DNA from 3 places in the Pseudomonas corrugata genome. Region 1 is predicted to be linked to each of the others. Evidence: predicted binding sites of a transcription regulator. Region 1 holds the regulator's gene; each other region holds the start of a gene.
What was found. Region 1 encodes FliA, which starts transcription of late flagellar genes. Its sites were predicted from a motif close to CTAAAGTTTNNNNNNNNNNNGCCGNTAA; they were not measured.
Positions count from the first base shown of each region.

Region 2: the regulator FliA is predicted to act here: its motif matches at 2,745-2,772, upstream of QZH45_RS23625 (flagellar protein MotY).
Region 3: the regulator FliA is predicted to act here: its motif matches at 3,419-3,446, upstream of QZH45_RS17035 (methyl-accepting chemotaxis protein).

Region 1 is NZ_CP130434.1:2,061,147-2,066,968, forward strand. It holds gene flhF (flagellar biosynthesis protein FlhF) at 1-1,144, shown strand, start outside; gene fleN (flagellar synthesis regulator FleN) at 1,260-2,090, shown strand; gene fliA (RNA polymerase sigma factor FliA) at 2,087-2,830, shown strand; gene QZH45_RS09305 (chemotaxis response regulator CheY) at 2,997-3,368, shown strand; gene QZH45_RS09310 (protein phosphatase CheZ) at 3,387-4,175, shown strand; gene QZH45_RS09315 (chemotaxis protein CheA) at 4,200-5,822, shown strand, end outside.
Region 2 is NZ_CP130434.1:5,281,719-5,287,540, forward strand. It holds gene QZH45_RS23615 (hypothetical protein) at 1-416, shown strand, start outside; gene QZH45_RS23620 (argininosuccinate synthase) at 329-1,546, opposite strand; gene QZH45_RS23625 (flagellar protein MotY) at 1,671-2,648, opposite strand; gene pyrC (dihydroorotase) at 2,840-3,886, shown strand; gene rnt (ribonuclease T) at 3,883-4,560, shown strand; gene QZH45_RS23640 (peroxiredoxin) at 4,694-5,296, opposite strand; gene QZH45_RS23645 (bacterioferritin-associated ferredoxin) at 5,594-5,812, shown strand.
Region 3 is NZ_CP130434.1:3,810,421-3,816,242, reverse strand. It holds gene QZH45_RS17050 (hypothetical protein) at 1-33, opposite strand, end outside; gene QZH45_RS17045 (AAA family ATPase) at 380-904, opposite strand; gene pnuC (nicotinamide riboside transporter PnuC) at 901-1,464, opposite strand; gene QZH45_RS17035 (methyl-accepting chemotaxis protein) at 1,688-3,322, opposite strand; gene QZH45_RS17030 (undecaprenyl-diphosphate phosphatase) at 3,572-4,402, shown strand; gene QZH45_RS17025 (DUF1294 domain-containing protein) at 4,399-4,821, shown strand; gene QZH45_RS17020 (MmcQ/YjbR family DNA-binding protein) at 4,881-5,234, opposite strand; gene QZH45_RS17015 (LysR substrate-binding domain-containing protein) at 5,231-5,822, opposite strand, start outside.

The DNA.
Region 1 (5,822 bases):
GCGAATCGCAAGCGCCCAGGCCGAATTGAGCCTGCGCAGCAGCGAAGGCGAGGCTGTCGCGGGTACCAATCGTCAATTGTTTGCCGGTCAGCCGTTGACCGCAGGCCTGCCGCTGACCGCTGCCGAACCGCTGATCGAGCCGACCCCGGCCGAGCCGCGTCGCCCTGCGCCTGCCCCGGCCGCAGCGGCGCCTGGTGTCGATCCGCGTGCGCTGGACTCGATGCGTTTCGAACTCAACAGCCTGCGCGAGCTGATGGAAGTCCAGCTCGGCTCCCTGGCCTGGAACCAACTGCAAGGCAGTCGTCCAGCCCAGGCCAACCTGTGGCGCCGCCTGCAACGCATCGGCCTGTCCGGCCCGCTGGCCCGCGACCTGTTGGCGCTGATCAACGATATCCATGAACCTCGCCAGGCCTGGCGCATGCTGCTGGCGCATCTGGCGCGCATGATCGCCACGCCGGAAGTCGAGCCGCTGGAAGAGGGCGGGGTGATTGCCATGGTCGGCCCGGCCGGCATGGGCAAGACCACTACCTTGGCCAAGCTCGCCGCCCGTTATGTACTCAAGTACGGTGCCCAGAGCATTGCCCTGGTCAGCATGGACAGCTTCCGTATCGGCGCCCAGGAACAGCTCAAGACCCTGGGCCGGATTCTCAACGTGTCGGTGACCCATGTGGATCCGGGTCAATCCCTGGCCCAGGCGCTCGAACCTCTCTTGCGCAAGCGCGTCGTGCTGATCGATACCGCAGGCTTGCAAGCCAGCGATCCGGCTCTGCGCATGCAGCTTGAAAGCCTGGCCGGGCGCGGCATCAAGTCAAAAAATTATCTCGTGTTGGCAACCACCAGCCAGAAACAGGTTCTAACCGCCGCCTACCACAGCTACAAACGCTGCGGATTGGCCGGTTGCATCCTGACCAAGCTGGACGAAACGGCAAGCCTGGGCGAGGTATTGAGCCTGGCGATCGGTCACGATCTGCCGGTGGCGTACCTGACTGATGGACCGCGGATCCCGGATGATTTGCATCTGCCGCGTCGCCACCAACTGGTCAGCCGTGCCGTGAGTGTGCAAATGCAGGACGAACCCAGCGAAGAAGCCATGGCTGATATGTTCGCTGATATCTACCACAGCCCGACCAAGCAGGTTGGCTGAGGTAATCATGAATATTTTTTGTACCTACATCGATGGTCTGCCAGGCAATGTTCCGTATGTGAACGCGCAGCCAGTAATGTGGCCTCCGTCTAAGTAAGACAGGTAAAGAACGAACATGGGCAGCATGCATCCCGTACAGGTGATCGCGGTGACCGGCGGCAAAGGTGGCGTCGGCAAGACTAACGTGTCAGTGAACTTGTCCCTGGCTCTGGCAGAGCTTGGCCGACGGGTCATGCTGCTGGACGCCGACCTGGGCCTGGCGAACGTCGACGTGCTGCTGGGGCTCACTCCCAAACGCACGCTGGCGGACGTCATCGAAGGCCGGTGCGAGCTGCGCGACGTACTGTTGCAGGGGCCGGGCGGGATTCGCATCGTGCCGGCGGCTTCCGGCACCCAGAGCATGGTTCATCTGACCCCGGCCCAGCACGCTGGCCTGATCCAGGCATTCAGCGACATCGGCGACAACCTCGATGTGCTGGTGATTGACACGGCGGCGGGTATCGGTGATTCGGTCGTCAGCTTCGTGCGCGCCGCCCAGGAAGTGCTGCTGGTGGTCTGCGACGAACCCACCTCCATCACCGACGCCTATGCCCTGATCAAGCTATTGAACCGCGACTACGGCATGAACCGCTTCCGCGTCCTGGCCAATATGGCCCAGAGCCCCCAGGAAGGGCGCAACCTGTTTGCCAAGCTGACCAAGGTCACCGATCGCTTCCTGGACGTTGCCCTGCAGTACGTCGGCGCCGTGCCGTACGACGAGAGCGTTCGCAAGGCCGTCCAGAAGCAACGTGCCGTCTATGAAGCTTTTCCCCGTTCCAAATGCGCGCTTGCGTTCAAGGCTATCGCCCAGAAGGTGGATACCTGGCCACTGCCGGCCAATCCGCGCGGGCATCTGGAATTTTTCGTCGAGCGTCTCGTGCAACAAACAGCAGGGCCCGTGTTATGACAGCCAGCGGTTACAACCACCTCTACAAAAAATCGGCACGGGACGCCCAATACGAGTTGATCGAGCGTTACGCGCCCCTGGTCAAGCGCATTGCCTATCACTTGCTGGCGCGGTTGCCGGCCAGTGTCCAGGTCGAAGACCTGATCCAGGCGGGCATGATCGGCTTGCTCGAAGTGGCGAACAAATACGACGCGAGCAAGGGTGCCAGTTTCGAGACATACGCAGGCATTCGCATTCGCGGCGCGATGCTCGACGAAGTCCGCAAGGGCGACTGGGCACCCCGTTCGGTGCACCGCAATACCCGCATGGTCAGTGACGCCATTCGCGCTATTGAAGCGAAAACCGGACGAGACGCTAAAGATCACGAAGTTGCGGCCGAACTCCAGTTGAGTCTCGATGATTATTACGGGATTTTGAACGATACCTTGGGCAGCCGCCTGTTCAGTTTCGACGACCTGTTGCAGGACGGCGATCATGAAGGGCTGCACGAGGATGGCGCGAGTACTCACATGGAGCCTGCGCGTGACCTGGAAGACGAACGTTTCCAGAGCGCGCTGGCCGATGCGATTGCCAATTTGCCGGAGCGTGAGCGACTGGTCTTGGCGCTGTACTACGACGAAGAGCTGAACCTCAAGGAAATCGGTGAAGTCCTGGGGGTCAGCGAATCGCGGGTCAGTCAGTTACACAGCCAGTGCGCCGCCCGTTTGCGGGGGCGTTTGGGGGAGTGGCGAGCGCGCTGACAGTCGGTGCGGGGAGGTTGCGAACAGGGTTTGCGTGGCACGCGTTGCGCAGTCTCGATCCGTTGTGTCCCGCACCGTTGTCGAATGCTGTACCGGATTGATTGAAATGGCGCGTTCAGGTGCTGCACGCGTTTAAGACTGCTTGGAGGTCGAATTGGACAAGAACATGAAAATCCTCATCGTTGATGACTTTTCAACGATGCGGCGGATCATAAAAAACCTGTTGCGTGACCTTGGGTTCACCAACACGGTCGAGGCTGACGATGGCACCACTGCCATCCCGGTTCTCAACAGCGGGAGCATCGACTTTCTGGTGACTGACTGGAACATGCCCGGCATGACCGGTATCGACTTGCTGCGCCATGTGCGCGCTGATGAAAAACTCAAGCACCTGCCGGTGCTGATGGTCACCGCCGAAGCCAAGCGCGAGCAGATCATCGAAGCGGCCCAAGCCGGTGTGAACGGCTATGTGGTCAAACCCTTCACGGCCCAGGCGTTGAAAGAGAAGATCGAAAAAATCTTCGAACGCATCGGTTAACGGCGCCACGGGGGAGCTATGGAGAATAACGAAGCTTCAATGGGCGATTTCGAATCGACCCTGAAAAAACATGCCCGCGAACTGGTCGACAGCCTTGAAAAAGGTCGTTTCGGCGATGCTGTCCAAATGATCCACGAGCTCAATCAGACCCGGGATCGTGGTCTGTACCAGGAAGTCGGCAAGCTCACCCGTGAACTGCACAGCGCGATCGTCAACTTCCAGATCGATCCGAACATGCCCCAGGCCGAGGAGGTCTCGCAGATCACTGACGCGACCGAGCGGCTGTCCTACGTAGTCAAACTGACCGAGGCTGCCGCCAACCGCACCATGGACTTGGTGGAAAGTGCCACGCCTCTGGTCAACGGCCTTGGCGATGAAGCCCAGGCCTTGAGCGTCGACTGGGGCCGTTTCATGCGTCGTGAAGTAGGCGCGGAAGAATTCCGGGAGCTGGCACGTCGGGTCGACGGTTTTCTGACACGCAGCAGCGCCGATAACCGCGCGGTCGCGAGCAACCTCAACGATATTCTGCTGGCTCAGGACTATCAGGACCTGACCGGCCAGGTGATCAAGCGCGTCACCCAATTGGTCACCGAAGTCGAAAGCAATCTGCTCAAACTGGTGTTGATGGCCAGCCAGGTCGACCGCTTTGCGGGCATCGAACACGACCGTGAAGCGATGCTTGCTGAAAAAGATCCACAAAAACATCTCTCTCAGGGTGAAGGTCCGCAAATTCATGCCGATAAAAGAGAAGACGTTATGTCCGGTCAGGACGATGTGGACGATTTGCTGTCCAGCCTTGGATTTTAGCCCTGTTTTAGGAGCACCCCATTAATGAGCTTCGGCGCCGATGAAGAGATCCTTCAGGATTTCCTGGTTGAGGCCGGCGAGATTCTAGAGCAACTGTCCGAGCAATTGGTCGAGCTGGAAAGCCGACCGGATGATGCGGATTTGCTTAATGCAATCTTTCGCGGTTTCCACACTGTAAAAGGAGGCGCCGGCTTCCTTCAGCTCAACGAGCTGGTGGAGTGCTGCCACATTGCCGAGAACGTGTTCGACATCCTGCGCAAGGGTGAGCGTCGCGTGGATTCGGAATTGATGGACGTGGTGCTCGAAGCGCTGGACGCGGTCAACAGCATGTTCAGCGAGGTGCGTGACCGTTCACCGATCACCGCCGCCACCCCTGAGTTACTCGCTGCGCTGTCGCGCCTGGCCGAGCCGCAATCGGCTGACGAAGTCGCTCCGGTCGAGACCGCGGTTGAAGAACCCGTCGCCGAGGAGCCAGTCGCCGAGGAATCGGGCGATATTACCGATAACGAATTTGAACAGTTGCTGGACTCCCTGAGTGCCGTCAAGGCCGAAGCCCAGGCCCAGGCCCAGGCTCCTGTCGCTGCTGCGCCCGCCGATAGCGGCGTGGCCAGCGATGAGATCACGGATGCGGAGTTCGAGTCGCTGCTCGATCAACTGCACGGCAAAGGCCAGTTCGCCGTCGATGCGGTTGTCCCGACGACAGCCCCTGCCGCGCCGAAACCCGCGGGCGACAGCTCCGACATCACCGACGATGAATTCGAAGCCTTGCTCGATCAGTTGCATGGCAAGGGTACTTTTGCCGTTGATGCCCTGGAGTCGGCCATTGCCTCCTCGCCGGCTCCGAACAAGCCTGCCGCCGCAGCGGCCGGCAGCGACCTGATCACCGATCAGGAATTCGAATCGCTGCTCGACGATTTGCACGGCAAAGGCAAGTTCAGCGAAGTCGGCACGGCCTCTGCCGCGCCAACTGCCGCTCCGGCAACCAAGGCGGCGCCAAAACCTGCTGCCAAGGCACCGGAACCCAAGGCCGAGACGCCGGCACCGGCTCCCGCACCCAAGCCTGCTGCCGCAGCTGCGCCTGCCCGTGCACCGGCCGCGTCTGCACCGGCAGACAAACCAACCAGCGAAGCCGAGACCACCGTTCGGGTCGATACCGCGCGTCTGGACGAGATCATGAACATGGTCGGCGAACTGGTGCTGGTGCGTAACCGCCTGGTGCGCCTGGGCCTCAACAGCCAGGACGAAGCCATGTCCAAGGCCGTGTCGAACCTCGACGTGGTCACGGCCGATCTGCAGACCGCCGTCATGAAGACCCGGATGCAGCCGATCAAGAAAGTCTTCGGACGCTTCCCGCGTCTGGTACGTGACCTGGCTCGCCAGCTCAAGAAAGAAATCAATCTGGAACTGGTGGGTGAAGAAACCGACCTCGACAAGAACCTCGTCGAGGCCTTGGCCGACCCGCTGGTCCACTTGGTGCGCAACGCGGTCGACCATGGCATTGAATCACCGGAAGAACGTGAAGCCGCGGGCAAGGTCCGTAGCGGTAAGGTGATCCTGGCCGCCGAGCAGGAGGGCGACCACATCCTGCTGTCGATCTCCGACGACGGCAAAGGCATGGATCCCGAGGTGCTGCGTGCCATCGCCGTC
Region 2 (5,822 bases), 3.2 Mb from region 1:
CGTGCCGCGGTAAACGCGCGTTCCGTCATCCCTACAAGATAAAGAAATGGCGGGTGCGCCGTCAGCGGGCAAAGCACGACCCACGGCGTGTGATTCTTCTCGTGTGCTCCCCTTCGGAACGACTGATCGAAGTCAATCGGGCAACAGGGTCAAAACAGGCTATGGAGCACGCAGAGAGCGTCGTGTACGTCATGTACAACCAACGACAGGACCGGCGTTGTGCCGGACGGATGAAGATCAGGAGAAAGCGCCACAGCAGAACGCAGCACAGGCAGGAAAAGCAAAAAAAACGGCCTGCTCAAGGCAGGCCGCTTTCACATCGGCAGGATCAGAACAGCTTGCGACCCTTGTTCGCCGCAATGCGCATGCGCAAGGCGTTGAGCTTGATGAACCCGGCCGCATCGGCCTGGTTGTAGGCGCCACCGTCTTCTTCGAAGGTCGCGATATTGGCATCGAACAGCGAATCGTCGGACTTGCGTCCGGTCACGATCACGTTGCCCTTGTACAGCTTCAGGCGTACGACACCGTTCACATTGACCTGGGAGGCGTCGATCATCTGTTGCAGCATCAGGCGCTCAGGGCTCCACCAGTAGCCGGTGTAGATCAGGCTGGCGTACTTGGGCATCAGCTCGTCCTTGAGGTGCGCCACTTCGCGGTCCAGCGTGATCGATTCGATTGCCCGGTGAGCGCGCAGCATGATGGTGCCGCCTGGGGTTTCATAGCAACCACGGGACTTCATGCCGACATAACGGTTCTCGACGATGTCCAGGCGACCGATGCCGTGTTCGCCACCAATGCGGTTCAGGGTCGCCAGCACGGTGGCCGGGCTCATTTCCACGCCGTCCAGTGCGACGATATCGCCGTTGCGATAGGTCAGCTCCAGGTATTGCGGGGTATCCGGGGCCTTTTCCGGGGAAACGGTCCAGCGCCACATGTCTTCTTCGTGCTCGGTCCAGGTGTCTTCCAGCACGCCACCTTCATAGGAGATGTGCAGCAGGTTGGCATCCATCGAGTACGGGGATTTCTTCTTGCCGTGACGCTCGATCGGGATCGCATGCTTCTCGGCGTAATCCATCAGTTTTTCGCGGGACAGCAAGTCCCATTCGCGCCACGGAGCAATGACTTTCACGCCGGGCTTGAGGGCATAGGCGCCCAGTTCGAAACGCACCTGGTCGTTGCCTTTGCCGGTAGCGCCATGGGAAATGGCGTCGGCGCCGGTTTCGTTGGCGATTTCGATCAGGCGCTTGGCAATCAGCGGACGGGCGATGGACGTACCGAGCAGGTACTCGCCTTCGTAAACGGTATTGGCACGGAACATCGGAAACACGAAGTCGCGGACGAACTCTTCGCGCAGGTCATCGATGTAGATCTCTTTGACGCCCATGGCCTGAGCCTTGGCGCGTGCAGGCTCGACTTCTTCGCCCTGCCCCAGGTCAGCGGTGAAGGTCACCACTTCGCAGTTATAAGTGTCCTGCAGCCACTTGAGGATCACCGAAGTGTCCAGGCCGCCGGAATACGCCAGAACGACCTTGTTTACGTCCGCCATGCCATCACTCCACGGGTTGTACGGAAAGCCGTGAAGTCTAACGTCCGGCGCAGATAATTTACAGAGGCGCGACAGCTTATGACGACGAAGCGACAGATTATGTCGACCGCGCGACGACAGCGCTTCAGGATGTCCGTGCGGTCGCAGCCGCGGCGGGCTTACCTGGAGCTGGAGCTGGAGCTGGAGCTGGAGCCGGTGCCTTGGCCGGAGCCGCAGCGGGGGCCGCCGGCTGCGGCGCCGGCGTTTCGGTGGGAGCAACGCGGGACAACTGCACCACGACCCGGCGGTTCCTGGCCCGATTGGCGGCGCTGGTGTTGGGCACCAGGGGATAACGCTCGCCATGGAAGCGCACGGTGATCTGCGACTCCTGGAAGCCATTGGCCTTGAAGAAATCCATGACCGCCAGCGCTCGGCGGCGCGACAGTTCACGATTGGTCAACCGGTTGCCACTATTATCGGAATGGCCATCGAGTTCGACGTGATTGACGCTCGGGTCAGCCTTGATGAAATCGAGCATCACCTGCAGTTGAGCCTTGGCCCGTGCATCGAGGTCGGTCCCTTCGCCAGGAAAGCCGATCTGGGTCTGCTTCACCTGCTCGAAGTTTTTTGGCAACAATTTCGCCACGCAGCCCTGGTAGTCACTGAACGCCTTGTTGAAGTGCACGGGCAGCAGCCGGACTTCCGACACATGCCCATCCCCGGTGTTGCGACGCACCACCGGGCTACGCCCCTCCATCAAACCGCTGATCAAGCGACCCGCCTGGATCTGGGAGCTGTCGAACAGCACATCGCCACTGCCGATCCTGACCGATCCCAGGTTGATGTCGCCCCGCCCCGGTTGCCACGGTGCAGCCGCCGCCAGCAGGGTAGCCGACCCGCCCCCCATCATCGGGTTATAGGCCTTGAGGCGGAATGTCGCCTGCTCGCCCGCCCGACGCACGAATTCGCCGCTGCCGAAATCGGTGATCGGCTGGCTCAGCCGGCACTCGAACTTGTCGCCTTCAACCGTCCACTCAATGCTCTCCAGACGGGTCTGGAAAGTGAGCGCCATGGCAGGAAGGCTGGCAAACACACTGAGCAAGGCTAGATAACGCTGGCGCACGGGAGGCTCCACTGGCTTTTATACGAAATTCGATACTCGCTGAGAGTATGACGCCGGCCCGAGACACTGCACGGATTCGGTTCATACCTGAAGGGGCTATCGGTAACTTGCGGCAAAACTTGATAGCGGGTGCCTGTATCGGTCTTTTCCGGTAGCATTCCCCAGAGTTTGACCCGCCTGGAAGCCCCCCAATGTCCGACCGCCTGACCCTGCTGCGTCCCGACGACTGGCATATTCATCTTCGCGATGGTGCTGTGTTGACCCATACCGTCGCCGATGTCGCGCGCACCTTCGGGCGCGCAATCATCATGCCTAACCTGGTTCCCCCGGTGCGCAATGCCAGCGAGGCCGACGGCTATCGCCAGCGTATCCTTGCCGCCCGCCCGGCCGGCAGCCGCTTCGAACCGCTGATGGTGCTGTACCTCACCGACCGTACCCAGCCCGAAGAAATCCGCGATGCCAAGGCCAGCGGCTTCGTCCATGCCGCCAAGCTGTACCCTGCCGGCGCCACGACGAACTCGGACTCCGGTGTCACCAGCATCGACAAGATATTTCCGGCGCTGGAGGCCATGGCCGAAGTCGGCATGCCCTTGCTGATCCACGGTGAAGTCACCCGCGGCGACGTCGACGTATTCGACCGCGAGAAGATCTTCATCGACGAGCACATGCGCCGCGTCGTGGAGCGCTTCCCGACACTCAAGGTCGTGTTCGAACACATCACCACCGGCGACGCCGTGCAGTTCGTCAACGAGGCCCCGGCCAACGTTGGCGCAACCATCACCGCGCATCACCTGCTGTACAACCGCAACCACATGCTGGTGGGCGGGATCCGGCCGCATTTCTATTGCCTGCCGATCCTCAAGCGCAACACACATCAGGAAGCCCTGCTCGACGCCGCCACCAGCGGCAGCGCCAAGTTTTTCCTCGGCACGGACTCGGCGCCCCACGCCCGCCATGCCAAGGAAGTGGCCTGCGGTTGCGCCGGTTGCTATACCGCCTATGCCGCCATCGAGATGTACGCCGAGGCATTCGAACAACGCAATGCGCTGGACAAGCTCGAAGGCTTCGCCAGCCTCCATGGCCCACGCTTCTATGGCCTGCCGATGAACACCGATCGTATTACCCTGGTCCGCGACGAATGGACCGCCCCCGCCAGCCTGCCCTTTGGCGAGCAGACTGTCATCCCGCTGCGCGCCGGTGAAAAACTGCGCTGGCGCCTGCTGGAGGAAAGCGCGTGAGTGAAGAGCATTTCGATGACGAACTGGACGGCAACGGCGGTTCAAGCGGCCCTCGCCACCCCATGGCTGCGCGGTTCCGCGGTTACCTGCCGGTCGTGGTCGACGTAGAGACTGGCGGTTTCAACTCTGCCACCGATGCGTTGCTGGAAATTGCCGCGACCACCATCGGCATGGACGAAAAAGGCTTTGTGTTCCCCGACCACACCTATTTCTTTCGCGTAGAACCCTTCGAAGGCGCCAACATCGAAGCCGCGGCCCTGGAATTTACCGGGATCAAACTCGATCACCCATTGCGCATGGCCGTCAGCGAAGAAACGGCTCTGACCGATATCTTCCGCGGCGTGCGCAAGGCGCTGAAGGCCAACGGTTGCAAACGCGCAATCCTGGTCGGCCATAACAGCAGCTTCGACCTCGGTTTCCTCAACGCGGCCGTCGCGCGCCTGGACATGAAGCGCAACCCGTTCCACCCGTTCTCCAGCTTCGATACCGCAACCCTGGCCGGCCTTGCGTATGGCCAGACCGTGCTGGCCAAGGCCTGCCAGGCTGCCGACATCGACTTCGACGGCCGCGAAGCCCACTCGGCCCGCTACGACACCGAGAAGACCGCCGAGCTGTTTTGCGGGATCGTCAATCGCTGGAAGGAGATGGGTGGCTGGCAGGATTTCGACGATTGAAATAGGCCCCTGTGGCGAGGGATGTATCTGTGGCGAGGGGATTTATCCCCTCACCACAAGTACTGCGTTTCAGTTTGAAACGCCCATAAAAAAACCGGCCCATCGAGAGCCGGTTTTTTTATGCCTAGTTCGCTTACAGTTTGTCGCTGTGCTCGCCCAGGTAAGCGGCAACGCCTTCAGGCGAGGCGGTCATACCCTTGTCGCCTTTTTTCCAGTTGGCAGGGCAGACTTCGCCGTGCTCTTCGTGGAATTGCAGGGCGTCGACCAGGCGGATCAGCTCTTCCATGTTACGACCCAGTGGCAGGTCGTTGACGATCTGCGAACGGACCACGCCTTTGTCGTCGATCAGGAATGCACCACGGAATGCCACGCCGCCTTCGGACTCGACGTCATAGGCTTTGGCGATTTCGTGCTTCATGTCGGCAGCCATGGTGTATTTCACCTGGCCGATACCGCCATTGTTGATCGGCGTGTTGCGCCAGGCGTTGTGGGTGAAGTGGGAGTCGATGGAAACGGCAACCACTTCAACGTTACGAGCCTTGAAGTCGTCCATGCGGTGGTCCAGAGCGATCAGCTCGGACGGGCAGACGAAGGTGAAGTCCAGCGGATAGAAGAACACCAGGCCGTATTTGCCTTTGATGGCCGAGGACAGGGTGAAGCTGTCGACGATTTCGCCGTTGCCAAGAACGGCAGGAACGGTGAAGTCAGGGGCTTGCTTGCCTACGAGTACGCTCATTGGATATCTCCTGGTGTAATAACGTGAAAAACTAAGATTCGCGTCAGCCTGTCACCCTCCGGCGACAACCCTGTGACACGAACCCGCTTCGCAAGGACCGACCATCATACACCGGGCATTTGGGCTGTCCTCAACGGTTTTTTGGCGTTATCGAAAAATCGCCAGAGTGCCACTAAAAAACCGTTCGTCAGCCCAAGGCTGCTCCAGCCCAGACACTTCAGAAACCACTTTGACAATCATTCTCGTTAACATTAAGATCCGTCTCAATTGAGTCACAACCAGCGACGGTTCTCACTTATGTATGTATGCCTCTGCACTGGCGTCACTGACGGGCAAATCCGCGAAGCGATCTATGAAGGTTGCTGCAGCTATCGTGAAGTCCGCCAGGCTACCGGCGTAGCCAGCCAATGCGGCAAATGCGCCTGCCTGGCCAAGGAAGTGGTGCGTGAAACCCTCGCCAAAGCGCAAACGGCCCAGGCGTCGATCCCCTTCCCCGTGGAATTCAGCGCCGCTTAATAACCAGCTT
Region 3 (5,822 bases), 1.7 Mb from region 1:
CAGGACGGTCAAACTTCTATCGAAAGTCCCCACGGCATCGGTTCCTTCTTCGGTGGGCTGGCCTTGGTCCAGCGTTGCGAGGGGAGAAGAGCAGATGTCGTGCCGGGTTTGTAAAAGTCTTTCGATTCAATGGGTTGGCTAGCTGTGCGCAATGAGCGTTGCGCGACCTGTTTCATGAATGAGACAAGGCTCATGAGGGTCAATAGGCCATCTGCGGCCAGTGGCTCTGGATCCAGGCTTTTGAGGGGGTGTTTCAGTGGCGTGACAGTCAGGATGACAAACCAGTGAAACAGCTTTGGATCCGGGTTTGACAAGACGGGGATGTTTCAAGAGTGCAACAGGATGGCGCTATACCATCACCTGTCCCGGTGGGATCTGTTCAGGCCTGGAGCAGTTGGGCTACGGCTGCGAACACCTGGCTTTGGCGCTGCGCCCAGTTGCCTTCGATCACTTGGAAGGGTTGCTGGCGCCGGGTCAGCCAATCCTCTATGGCGGTGAAAAACTGCAGGCGTTGCGCCAGCTCAGGCTGGCAGCGCAGGCCGTCGCCGGTCCATTCGACCTGCTCGGGGCTCAACAGCAGATGCAGGTCGTAATGGCGCCTCAGCAAGCTTGGTTCCAGCCAGTCCGGGCATTCGCCGAACAGGGTCCGGCTCCAGAGGATATTGCTCAGCAGATGGGTGTCGAGGATCAGCAGTGCCGGTTGTCGGGCACGGGCTGCGTCTTCCCAGGCCAGTTGTCCGAGAGCGATATCGGTGATGTCGTCCAGGCAGGTGTCGCGGGGGTACTGTTCCATGAAGTGGCGGACGTATTCATCCACCCGCAAGCCGCCGAAGTGTTCCTGCAATTGCGACGCCAGCCAGCTCTTGCCGGCAGATTCGGGGCCGGTGAGCACCACCACTTTCATGCGCGCAGGGCCGGGTCGGCGCGCCATTCCCGCCAGCCCTGCACGGCGAGCAGGGTGAACAGGGCGTAGAGCGCGGCGGTCAGGTACAGCCCCTTGTAGATGAACAGGCCAACAAAAATCACATCCAGGGCGATCCACAAAGGCCAGCATTGCACGCGCTTCTGCGCCATCCACCACTGGGCCACGAGGCTGAAGCCGGTAAGCGCCGCGTCGAGCCAGGGTTGGGCGGCATCAGTCCAGTGCGCCATGGCGGCGCCCAGCACCAGGCTGCCCGCTGCTCCGGCAGCCAGCCCAAGCAGCACTGACGGCCCGCCCAGACGTGTGACCTGGCGTCCGTCATGATGCTGCCCGGCGCGGGTCCATTGCCACCAGCCATACAATTGCAGCGCGGCGTAGATCACTTGCAACAGCATGTCCGAGTACAACTTCACGTCGTAGAAAATCCAGCTGTACAGCAACACCATGACCAGGCCGATCGGCCAACACCAGGGGTTCTGCTTGACGGTCAACCAGACAGCGATCACGCCGAGGGCTGCGGCAAACAGTTCAAGCCCGGACATGGCGGCTCCTTGAGGGAATGGAAAAGGGGGGCGATTGTAAACGTTATGGTGGGGGCAGCTCCAACATCAATGTTGGATGTGCCGGTGCTCTCGCGAGCAGGCTCGCCCACAGGGGGGCCAGGTTGATTGCAGTATCTGTGGTCGCCAGCAGGACCTGTGGGAGCAAGCCTGCTCGCGATAGCGGTGGTTCAGCTTGCATCCAGGCTGGATGCAAGCTTTGCTTTTACACCCGGAATTGTTTGAGCAGGCCGTTCAGCTGTTCGCTCAGTGCTTTGAGGCGGGTGCTTGCCAGGCTCGACTGCTCTGCCGCCAGGGCCGTGCTGTGGGAGAGTCCGGCGGCCTGGGTGACATTCTGGTTGATGTCCTCTACCACGTGGGCCTGTTGCAGGGTAGCGCTGGCGATGGAGGCGTTGAGACTGTTGAGATTACGCAGGGCCTGGCCGATGGCGTTGAGACTGGCGCCCGCCAGGCCTGCCTGTTCGATGGTCAGTTGCGAGGCGCGGCTGCTGTCGCTGATGACCTTTACCGCGGCTTCGGAGTGGGTTTGCAGGCGTTCGATCATGCCCTGGATTTCGGCGGTGGACTTCTGTGTGCGCTGCGCCAGCAACCTCACCTCATCGGCCACCACCGCAAAGCCCCGGCCCTGTTCCCCGGCGCGAGCGGCTTCGATCGCCGCGTTGAGGGCCAACAGGTTGGTCTGCTCGGCGATGGAGCGGATCACCTCCAGGACGCTGCCGATCTGGGTACTTTCGCTGGCCAGGGTACGGATCACTTCCACCGCCTGGTCGATGGTCTGGGAAAGACGGTCGATTTGCTGCAGGCTGCCGTCAATGTTGACCTGGCCCTGCTGGGCCTGGGATTCAGCGTCGCGCATCTCACTGGCGGCGTGTTCGGCGTTCTTGGCCACGTCCTGCACACCATAGGTCACTTCGTTGATCGCAGTGGCCACCAGCTCCATCTGCTGCGATTGCTGCTGGCTGCGTTCCTGGGCCTGGGCGGCGTCGCTACCCAGTTCATTGGACGATTGTCCCAGTGCGCTGGCCGAATCCTGCAACTGGCTTACCACATGGCGCAGCTTGCTGGTAAACGCGTTGAAGTGTCGCGCCAGTTGAGTGACCTCATCCTGGCCGTGGGTGTCGAGGGTGCGGGTCAGGTCGCTTTCACCGCTGGCAATGTTGGCCATGGCGTTCACCGTTTCCTGCAGGGGCCCCACGATGCTGCGCACGATCAGGGTCAACAGCAGGCTCATGATCACTACAATCGACAGGCCAATCAGCGAAGCCTTGATCAGTTGGGCCTGGAACTCGGCTTGCACGTCATCTACGTAAACGCCTGAACCGATGATCCAGCCCCAGGGCTCGAACAGTTGGACGTAGGAGGTTTTCGCCACCGGTGCCTCGGCACCCGGCTTCGGCCACAGGTAGTTCACCATCCCGGCGCCCTTGGCCTTGGCGATGTTGACCATCTCGTTGAACAGCGCGAAACCGTTCGGGTCGCGGATCGCCGAGAGGTTCTTCCCTTCGAGCTTCGGGTTGGCGGGGTGCATGACCATGACCGGGGTCAGGTCATTGATCCAGAAATAATCAGTCTCGTTATAGCGCAGGCCCCGCACAGCGCTGAGGGCCTGTTTCTGGGCGGCTTCGCGGGTCAGGGTACCAGCGGTTTCCAGGCCATGGTAATAGCTCAGCACGCCGCTGGCGGTCTGGACCACATGTTGGGTTTTCTGCACCTTGGCCTGATAGAGGTCACCGTGGATCTGCTTCAGCATCAAGGCGCCCAACGTAAATACCATCAAGATGGCCACGACGAGGATGAGCCACAAGCGTCGGCTGATCGACACATTGCGCAAACTATTCATACGCTGTCACTCCAGTTTCTTGTTCTTGTCATCCACGGCCGGTGGATTGCCCCCTGGGCCATAACGCGGCGGCGTTATGAGGGCTTGTCTGATAGGATTTCGGCCTCGCAACGCAAAACCTAAGCCTGCCTATGATTTTTCATTGGTTTTTTTGGGGAGGGCGCAGTTATCGTGCCCCGCTGCTTGTATTGGCATAACACTTTGATTATCGATGAGCCCCTGTCTGACAGGGGCTTTTTTGGGGGATGAATGGATTTGTGGACTGCCTTTCAGGCACTGATTCTTGGCATTGTAGAAGGTCTGACGGAGTTCCTGCCGATTTCCAGCACGGGGCACCAGATTGTTGTCGCAGACTTGCTTGGGTTCGGTGGGGAACGGGCCATGGCGTTCAACATCATTATTCAGTTGGGTGCGATCCTGGCGGTGGTCTGGGAGTTTCGACGCAAGATCTTCGACGTGGTAGTGGGTTTGCCCACTCAACCCGGTGCCCGACGGTTTACCGCCAACCTGTTGATCGCCTTCCTGCCCGCCGTAGTGCTGGGCGTGTTGTTTGCCGACCTGATCCACGAGTACCTGTTCAACCCGATCACCGTGGCCGCCGCGCTCGTGGTGGGGGGGGGCATCATGCTCTGGGCCGAACAGCGCCAGCATGAAGTACACGCCGACACGGTGGACGATATGACCTGGAAGGATGCCCTCAAGGTCGGTCTGGCCCAGTGCCTGGCGATGATTCCCGGCACCTCCCGTTCCGGCTCGACCATCATCGGCGGGCTGCTGTTCGGCCTTTCGCGCAAGACCGCGACCGAGTTTTCCTTCTTCCTGGCCATGCCGACAATGGTCGGCGCGGCTGTCTACTCGGGCTACAAGTACCGCGCACTCTTCGTTCCGGCGGATTTCCCGGTGTTCGCCATCGGCTTCGTCACCGCGTTCATCTTCGCCATGATCGCAGTCAAGGGACTGCTGCGGTTCATCACCAGCCACAGTTACGCGGTGTTCGCCTGGTATCGGATCGCGTTCGGTCTGCTGATCCTTGCGACCTGGCAATTCGGTTGGGTCGACTGGACGACTGCCCAGCCATGAAAGATTCGGGCACCCGCAGGCGCGCAGCCCGCGACACCGGGGGCGCAGTACAGAACCTTCGGCTCAAGTTGATCGTGTTTGCGCTGCTATGCACGCTACCGCTGACGGGTTCGTTGCTGCTCGTGCTGCAGGAGGCGTCATGGGTGCCGTTGATGGCCTATGGGACCGTCAGCGTCGTGGCGTTCCTGCTGTACTGGAGTGACAAGCGCAAGGCGCGTTCCGACACCTGGCGCACCCCCGAGAACGTGTTGCATGCCGTGGAGCTGGCCGGCGGCTGGCCCGGGGCATTACTGGCCCAGCAGGTCTTTCGACACAAGACCCGCAAGGTGTCGTTCCAGGTGGTGTTCTGGTTCATCGTGCTGCTGCACCAGGCGTTCTGGGTCGACCAGTTGTTCCTGGGCGGTCATTTGCTGGCCTAATGGCCTGTGTGGTTAATTCGTGTACTCAAATTAACCGCAAGGGCCAGCAGGTGTGAGTATTACGGCAGTAGCAAGCCGACCTGCGTGCGCTTGGGCAATTTGCTGACCACCAGTTGGTGGGAGCGTTGCAATAGGCCATGCAGTTCCTCGGCGCCCATGGGGTAGGGCGTGTGCATGATGATCCACTGGGCTCGTGCCAGATACGGGGCAGGATGGATGCCCGGTCGGTCGCAATGTCCCAGGAACAGGTCCTTGTCGACCTTGAACGCCAATGAGTCGCTACGCAGCCCTTGCAGGGCGAACATCTTGTTCCCGGCGATGGAAAACACCCGTACGCCACCCCATTTGTAATCTTCCCTGGCGCCAGGCAAGCCCAGGCAAAACCGTGCGACATCCTCTTCGCTCAAACTCATAACGTCCTTTCTCCACAACGATTGAAAGCGTCCACCAAATGGTCGAGCCATGCGCGTACCGCCGGCAACATTCCGCGTCGATGGGGATAGACCGCCTGCAGCCAGCCATCGGGCAGCGACCATTGCGGTAACAGTTCCACCAGTGTGCCGTCCGTCAACTCCTGCTCGCAATACATGCTCGGCAATAAGGTAAATCCCAGGCCGGCGAGAACGCAGGCGCGGCGCACAATGAAATCATCGATGCCCAGGCGTGCCTCCAGGGCCAGTTCGGCGACCTGTCCGTCGATGCTGTGCAGGCGCAGATGCACCAGGCGATCGCTCTCAAGTGCCCCGAGCACCGGGACCTGCTTGAGATCCTCGGGGGTTTCGATCCGTCGCCCTTCGACGAAGGCCGGGCTGGCGACCATGATCAACCGTGCCTGACGCAAGCGGCGGGTCATCAACAGCGGGTCTTCGTCACCCAGGTCACGCACGCGCAGCGCTACGTCTACGCCTTCGCTCACCAGATCGACGCGGCGATTGACCAGGATCATCTCCAACTGGACCTGAGGATATTTTTCCAGGAAATCGGCCACCACCCCGGCCAGA